DNA from 2 places in the Arthrobacter sp. 49Tsu3.1M3 genome. Region 1 is predicted to be linked to the other one. Evidence: predicted binding sites of a transcription regulator. Region 1 holds the regulator's gene; the other holds the start of a gene.
What was found. Region 1 encodes HrcA, which represses chaperone genes, less so after heat shock. Its sites were predicted from a motif close to TTNGCACTCGNNNNNNNCGAGTGCNAA; they were not measured.
Positions count from the first base shown of each region.

Region 2: groL (chaperonin GroEL) is a predicted target of HrcA. The motif match lies at 2,203-2,229, and genes of this name have one in related genera.

Region 1 covers NZ_FUZD01000016.1:65,685-69,098, forward strand. Annotated here, with positions in the region: gene B5X90_RS15595 (DUF3097 domain-containing protein) at 23-874, opposite strand; gene hrcA (heat-inducible transcriptional repressor HrcA) at 1,194-2,207, shown strand; gene dnaJ (molecular chaperone DnaJ) at 2,299-3,414, shown strand, end outside.
Region 2 covers NZ_FUZD01000023.1:53,677-57,090, forward strand. Annotated here, with positions in the region: gene B5X90_RS18355 (ribonuclease HI family protein) at 1-238, opposite strand, end outside; gene groL (chaperonin GroEL) at 383-2,020, opposite strand; gene B5X90_RS18365 (ABC transporter substrate-binding protein) at 2,316-3,414, opposite strand, start outside.

The DNA of each region.
Region 1 (3,414 bases):
CAGGGGCGGCCGCCACGGCAGACTAGGGCACGGTGAGGAAGTCAATGACCTCTTCCACGCGGCCAAGCAGCGACGCCTCCAGATCAGCGTAGCTGCGGACAGCCCCCAGGAGTTTCTGCCAGCCGAGGCCGATGTCCTCCTTCGTGGAGTGGGGCCATCCGAAAGCCATCAGGATGCCGGTCTTCCAGTCCACGCCGCGGGGGATCACGGGCCACTGTTCGATCCCCAGGACCGCGGGCCGGATGGCCTGCCACACGTCCACATAGGGGTGCCCCACAATAAGGACGTTGCCGGCGGCGCCCGGTGAGGCCATGACGGCGTCGGCGATCCGCGACTCCTTGGAGTTAGCCACAAGGTGGTCTACCAGCACGCCGAGGCGCCGGCCAGGGCCCGGGCCGAAGTCCGCGACGGCGGCCGCGAGGTCGTCAATGCCGTGCAGGGGTTCGACGACGATGCCCTCCACCCGGAGGTCATCGCCCCAGACCTTCTCCACCAGCTCGGCGTCGTGCTTTCCTTCCACCCAGATGCGGCTGGCCTTGGCCACCTGTGCGCGCTGCCCCGCCACCCGCACCGAGCCCGACGCCGTGCGGCCGGCACCGGCGGCCGGGGCCGTCTTCTTCGGGGCCGGCGGCATCAGGCGGATGGGCTGGCCCTCCAAGAGGAAGCCAAAGCCGAGGCGGAAGGACCGCGACTTGCCGCGCCGGTCCTCCAGCGCCACCACGTGCATGCCGCCGGACTTCTCCACCCGGGTTACGGCGCCCACCCAGCCGGACTGGACCTCCTCGAGGACCATCCCGCGTTCCACCGGGACTTCGGGCAACTGTGTCTTGGCGGGGGCGGACAGGTCCTGGGGTCCCCAGTTCTGGTACGACATCTCTACACGCTTACTTTGCACTCGGAATGTACGGCGGTCGGTGGAACTCTCCGGGGGCCGGAACCGGACCGCGACGGCGCGGCAAACGGCAGCGGCTGCCACGGTCTTGGCGCCGGCGTGACGGGAATCGCGTTCCCGCGGGCCACGCCTGGAGCGAATCCAATGCTAACAACGCGGCGACTCATATTAGACTGGTTAGCACTTAGGCATGTCGAGTGCTAACCCTTGTCCTGTGGCGGACCGTCCGTGCACCACGTGTGGACCCGGACCGGGCGCGGGGGGTGGCACCGGCTGCGGGACAGTCGATTGGAGGTGGAGCGTGAGCGAACCGCGCAAACTCGAAGTGCTGCGCGCCATCGTGGAGGACTACGTCCATTCGCGTGAGCCCGTTGGTTCCAAAGCGCTCGTTGAACGGCACCATCTCGGCGTCTCGAGCGCCACGATCCGAAATGATATGGCGGCGCTGGAAGACGAGGGCCTGATCACGGCGCCGCACACGAGCGCCGGCCGGATCCCCACTGACAAGGGCTACCGGCTGTTCGTCGACCAGATCTCAGCGGTGAAGCCATTGTCGCCGGCCGAGCGCCGGGCGATCCAGGCGCTGCTGGAAGGATCCGAGGACCTCGACGACATCCTTGACCGGACCGTGCGGCTCCTCTCGCACCTGACCAACCAGGTCGCCGTCGTGCAGTATCCGCTGCTCAGCCGCGCCCGGGTGCGGCACATCGAGTTCGTGCTGCTGGCGCCCCGGAAAGTGCTGGCGGTTCTGATCGCGGACACCGGCAAGGTGGAGCAGCGCGTGATCGACGTCGGGCAGGACATTCCCGACGACGCGCTGGCGGAATTGCGGACCAGCTTCCTGGCCAGCCTGTCCGGAACACCGCTGAGCCTGATGCCGCAGCTGCTGCCCGCCGTCATCGCCGCCGGCCCGCCCGCGCGGCGCGGGGCAGCCCAGGCGCTGGCCCGCGGCCTTGAGGCCCTGGCCACGAGCAGCCGTGAGGAGCGCATGGTCATGGCCGGCACCGCCAACCTGGCCCGCTCCAATGTGGACTTCCCGCTCAGCATCGGCCCCGTGCTGGAGGCCCTCGAGGAACAGGTGGTCATGCTCCGCCTGCTCAGCGAAATGGCCGAAGACCCGCGCGGCGTGACCGTCAGCATCGGCCGGGAAAACCCCTACGACGGTCTCGCCGAGGCCTCGGTCGTGGCCACCGCCTACGGCCCTGACGCCACGGCCAAGGTCGGAGTGCTTGGGCCCACCCGGATGGACTATCCCACCACCATGGCCGCCGTCCGAGCCGTGGCCCGCTACCTTTCGAGGATCCTGGGGCCCTGACAGGCCCGGGACCGAATACGACTTCTTGCCCCACAGGCAGTGCCCACAGGCAGTACCCCACAGGCAGTACAACAAGGAAGAGATACACACTTTGAGCAGCCACTACGACGTTCTTGGAGTCTCCCGCGACGCATCGGGGGAGGAGATCAAGAAGGCCTACCGGAAACTGGCCCGGACCCTGCACCCGGACGTGAACCCCGGGGAGGACGCCTCGGACAGGTTCAAGGCCGTCACCCACGCCTACGAGGTCCTCTCCGATCCGCAGAAGCGCCGGGTCTATGACACCACCGGCAACGAGAACGGCACCGACAACGGCTTCGGCGGCGGCAGCTACTCGGGCCAGGGCTTCGCCTTCCAGGACATCTTCGAGACCTTCTTCGGCGCCGGTGGCGGCCAGGGCGGCCCGGCGTCCCGGGTCCGCCGCGGCCAGGACGCGCTGATCAGCGTCAGGATCGACCTCCGCGATGCCGTTTTCGGCGTGAACAAAAAGCTCGAGGTCGACACCGCCGTCATCTGCCCCACGTGCGAGGGGTCCTGCTGCCGGGAGGGCAGCCACCCGGTCCGCTGCGACATCTGTGGCGGCAGCGGTCAGGTCCAGCGCGCCGTGCGGTCCATCCTGGGCCAGGTCATGACGTCCGCCCCCTGCGGGTCCTGCGAGGGCTTCGGCACCGTCATCAAGGACCCGTGCAACGAATGCAGCGGCCAGGGCCGGATCCGCAGCCGCCGCTCCCTGACCGTCAAGGTCCCGGCCGGCGTGGCGACCGGCACCCGCATCCAGTTGTCCGGCCAGGGCGAGGCCGGCCCCGCCGGCGGCCCCGCCGGGGACCTGTACGTGGAGATCCGGGTCAACAACGACGCCACTTACGTGCGCGAGGGCGATGACCTCCACGCGAGCCTCAACATTCCCATGACGGCGGCCGCCCTGGGCACCGAAATATCCCTCGACACCTTCGACGGACAGCAGGAGATCGACGTCAAGGCCGGCACCCAGTCGGGCGAGATCATCACTCTTCGCGGTCTCGGCGTCACGCACCTGCGCGGCCACGGCCGCGGCGATCTGAAGGTGCACCTGCAGGTGGAAACGCCGGTCAAGCTCGATCACGTCCAGGAGGAACTTCTCCGCCAGCTGGCCAAGCACCGCGGCGAGCACCTCACGGAGGGAAAGCTTGCGGCCAGCGGCGGCGTCTTCGCCAAACTGCGGGACCGG
Region 2 (3,414 bases), on a different contig from region 1:
GCATCCACTTGGTCACGGCGTTGATGACGTACTGGCTGTCGCAGAGGATCAGCAGGTCTTCCCCGGGCATGTGCGCCGTTGCCCGGAACAGGTCCAGCACCGCCATCAGTTCGCCCTGGTTGTTCGTGCCGTGGGGCCATCCGCCGGCCCGCCAGCAGTCGTCATTCACGTACCAGGCCCAGCCGGCCGGGCCAGGATTTCCTAAGGCCGAACCGTCGGCCGCTGCTGTAATCGTCACTGACCTATCCTGCCAGAACCCGCCGACGCCCACAGACGCCCAGCGCCGCCCCTTGGATCGGGAGTGCGCTTAAACGGCAACGGCGGCCCCACCCGAAGGTGGGACCGCCGTCGTCGAACAGCCGGTGATGGCTGGCGCGGGTGGTTAGAAACCGCCCATGCCGCCCATGCCGCCCATGTCGTCGCCGCCGCCCATCGGGGCGCCGCCCTTTTCGGGCTTGTCGGCTACAACGGCCTCGGTGGTGAGGAACAGGCCGGCGATGGAAGCCGCGTTCTGCAGGGCAGAGCGGGTTACCTTGACCGGGTCGTTGATGCCGGCGGCCAGCAGGTCGACGTACTCGCCGGTGGCGGCGTTGAGGCCGTGGCCTGCGGGCAGGCCGCGGACCTTGTCCACGACGACGCCGGGCTCGAGGCCGGCGTTGAAGGCGATCTGCTTCAGCGGGGCGTCGATGGCGACGCGGACGATGTTCGCGCCCGTTGCTTCGTCACCGGAGAGCTGCAGGTTCGCGAATGCCTTGGCACCGGCCTGGATCAGGGCAACGCCACCGCCGGCGACGATGCCTTCTTCGACAGCAGCCTTGGCGTTGCGGACAGCGTCCTCAATGCGGTGCTTGCGTTCCTTGAGCTCGACCTCGGTTGCGGCACCGGCCTTGATGACTGCAACGCCGCCGGCCAGCTTGGCCAGGCGCTCCTGCAGCTTCTCGCGGTCGTAGTCGGAATCGGAGTTCTCGATCTCGGCGCGGATCTGGGACACACGGCCGGCGATCTGGTCGGCGTCGCCTGCACCTTCGACGATGGTGGTCTCGTCCTTGGTGACAACAACCTTGCGGGCCTTGCCAAGGAGTTCGAGTCCGGCGGTCTCAAGCTTGAGGCCGACTTCCTCGGAGATGACCTGGCCACCGGTGAGGATGGCGATGTCGGCCAGCTGCGCCTTGCGGCGGTCGCCGAAGCCCGGAGCCTTGACGGCGACGGACTTGAAGGTGCCGCGGATCTTGTTGACGATCAGGGTGGCCAGGGCCTCGCCCTCGATGTCTTCGGCAATGATCAGCAGCGGCTTGTTGGACTGCATGACCTTTTCCAGGACAGCAACCAGTTCCTTGACGTTGGAAATCTTGGAGTTGACGATCAGGATGTACGGATCCTCAAGGACCGTTTCCTGGCGCTCGGCGTCGGTGACGAAGTAGGCGGAGATGTAGCCCTTGTCGAAGCGCATGCCTTCGGTCAGCTCCAACTCGAGGCCGAACGTGTTCGACTCCTCGACGGTGATGACGCCTTCCTTGCCGACCTTGTCGAGGGCTTCGGCGATCAGGGCGCCGATCTCGTTGTCGCCGGCGGAGATCGACGCGGTGGCGGCGATCTCTTCCTTGGTCTCGATTTCCTTGGCGGAGGCCAGGAGCTCGACGGTGACAGCGTCAACAGCCTTCTCGATGCCGCGCTTGAGGGACAGCGGGTCAGCGCCGGCCGCGACGTTGCGCAGGCCTTCCTTGACCAGCGCCTGTGCCAGCACGGTTGCCGTGGTGGTGCCGTCGCCTGCGACGTCATCCGTCTTCTTGGCAACTTCCTTGACCAGCTCGGCGCCGATCTTCTCGTAGGGATCGTCCAGCTCGATCTCCTTGGCGATGGAAACACCATCGTTGGTGATCGTGGGGGCGCCCCACTTCTTTTCGAGGACGACGTTGCGTCCACGCGGGCCGAGGGTGACCTTGACGGCGTCGGCGAGGATGTTCAGGCCCCGCTCAAGACCGCGGCGTGCCTCTTCATCAAATGCAATGATCTTGGCCATAACGGCAGTAGTCCTTTCGGGACAGTCGTTAAGAATGAACCTTCGCTGTGGTGCCCGCGACGGACGATCCCTACCCCGCGGCCTCTGTATGCCGCCGGGTCCGGGATCTCACCCCAGCAAGGTGTTTCTTTAGCTCCTGGACCGGCTGCCCCACTTCGCGGCCGGGCGGACCGGGCGTCGTGTTAGCAGTCAGTACGCTGGAGTGCTAAATCAATAATTAGCACTCCCCCGGGGAGAGTGCAAGCAGTGCCCGGCCGGAACCGGCCGCCACGCGGGCACAATACGCTACGAGCGATCAGCCGCCGCTGCTGCTCGCCGCTTCCGTTCCGTCCACCGTGGGCAGGTTGTCCTCGCCGTAGGTCGAAACCATGTAGTTCGCTTCGGTGATGTCGCCGTGGGAATCGAAGTTGATCCGTCCGGACTGGCCGTCGTAGTCCGGCCGGTGGCCTGCCCGGAGGACGCCGACGCAGTCCTTGTAGCTCGTGCATGACTCGCTGGGCGGCTGGTTTCCGCCGGCCCCGGTTCCGCCTGCTGCCGGGGTTCCGCCGGAGACCGCGACGAGGGACGCCGCGATGGAGGTCCCGGCGTCGTCCTCTGCCGCGGCGGCGGCGACGGCGGCCAGGACGACGGCGTCGTACGTCTCGGCGGCAAACACCATGTCCTTCAGCCCGGGATCAACGGCCACGAGGTCCGCCTGGAAGGCGGCGGAGGGAAACACGCCGGGCAGGATCCCGCGTGCCCCCTCCAGCGCCCGGGCGCCCAGGCCAGGGCCGTACTTGCTGACTGCGCCGTCGGCGAGGACCAGCTTCTTGCCGGCGAGGCCGGCGTTGTTCAACTCGGCGATGGCGCCCTGAGCGCCGTCGCGCGAGACCAGGATGACGGCGTCGGGGTTGACGGCCTTGGCGGCGGCGACGGCCTGCTGCGCCTGGCCGGGGGTGAACTCCGCGTCCGCCACGACTTCCAGTCCGGACTGCTTCGCCGCACTGCCGACGGCGGCGGCGACGTCTTTGCCGTAGTCGCCTTCCTCATGCAGCACCGCCAGGGTCCTGGCGCCGCCGTCTTTGACCAGTTTGGCGAGAACGGATGCCTGGGCGATGTCGGCGGCCGAGGTGCGGAAATAGTAGCCGCCGCTCTTGTAGTTGCTGAGCGCGGCGGCGGTGTTGGCCGGAGAGATGACGGCTACCTTGGCGTTGGCCAGCACGTCGATGGCCGCCGGGGCACGGCTGGAATCGGTCGGGCCGATCACGACGTCGGCTTTGGCAGCAACCAGCGCTTTCGCCTGGGCTGCGGTGTCCGTGCTGATGGTTTCCGGCAGCAGCTCCACCGGTTTGCCTTTGTGCCCGCCGGCAGCGTTGATCTCCTTGACGGCAAGTTTGGCCGCCGCGAGCTCGGAG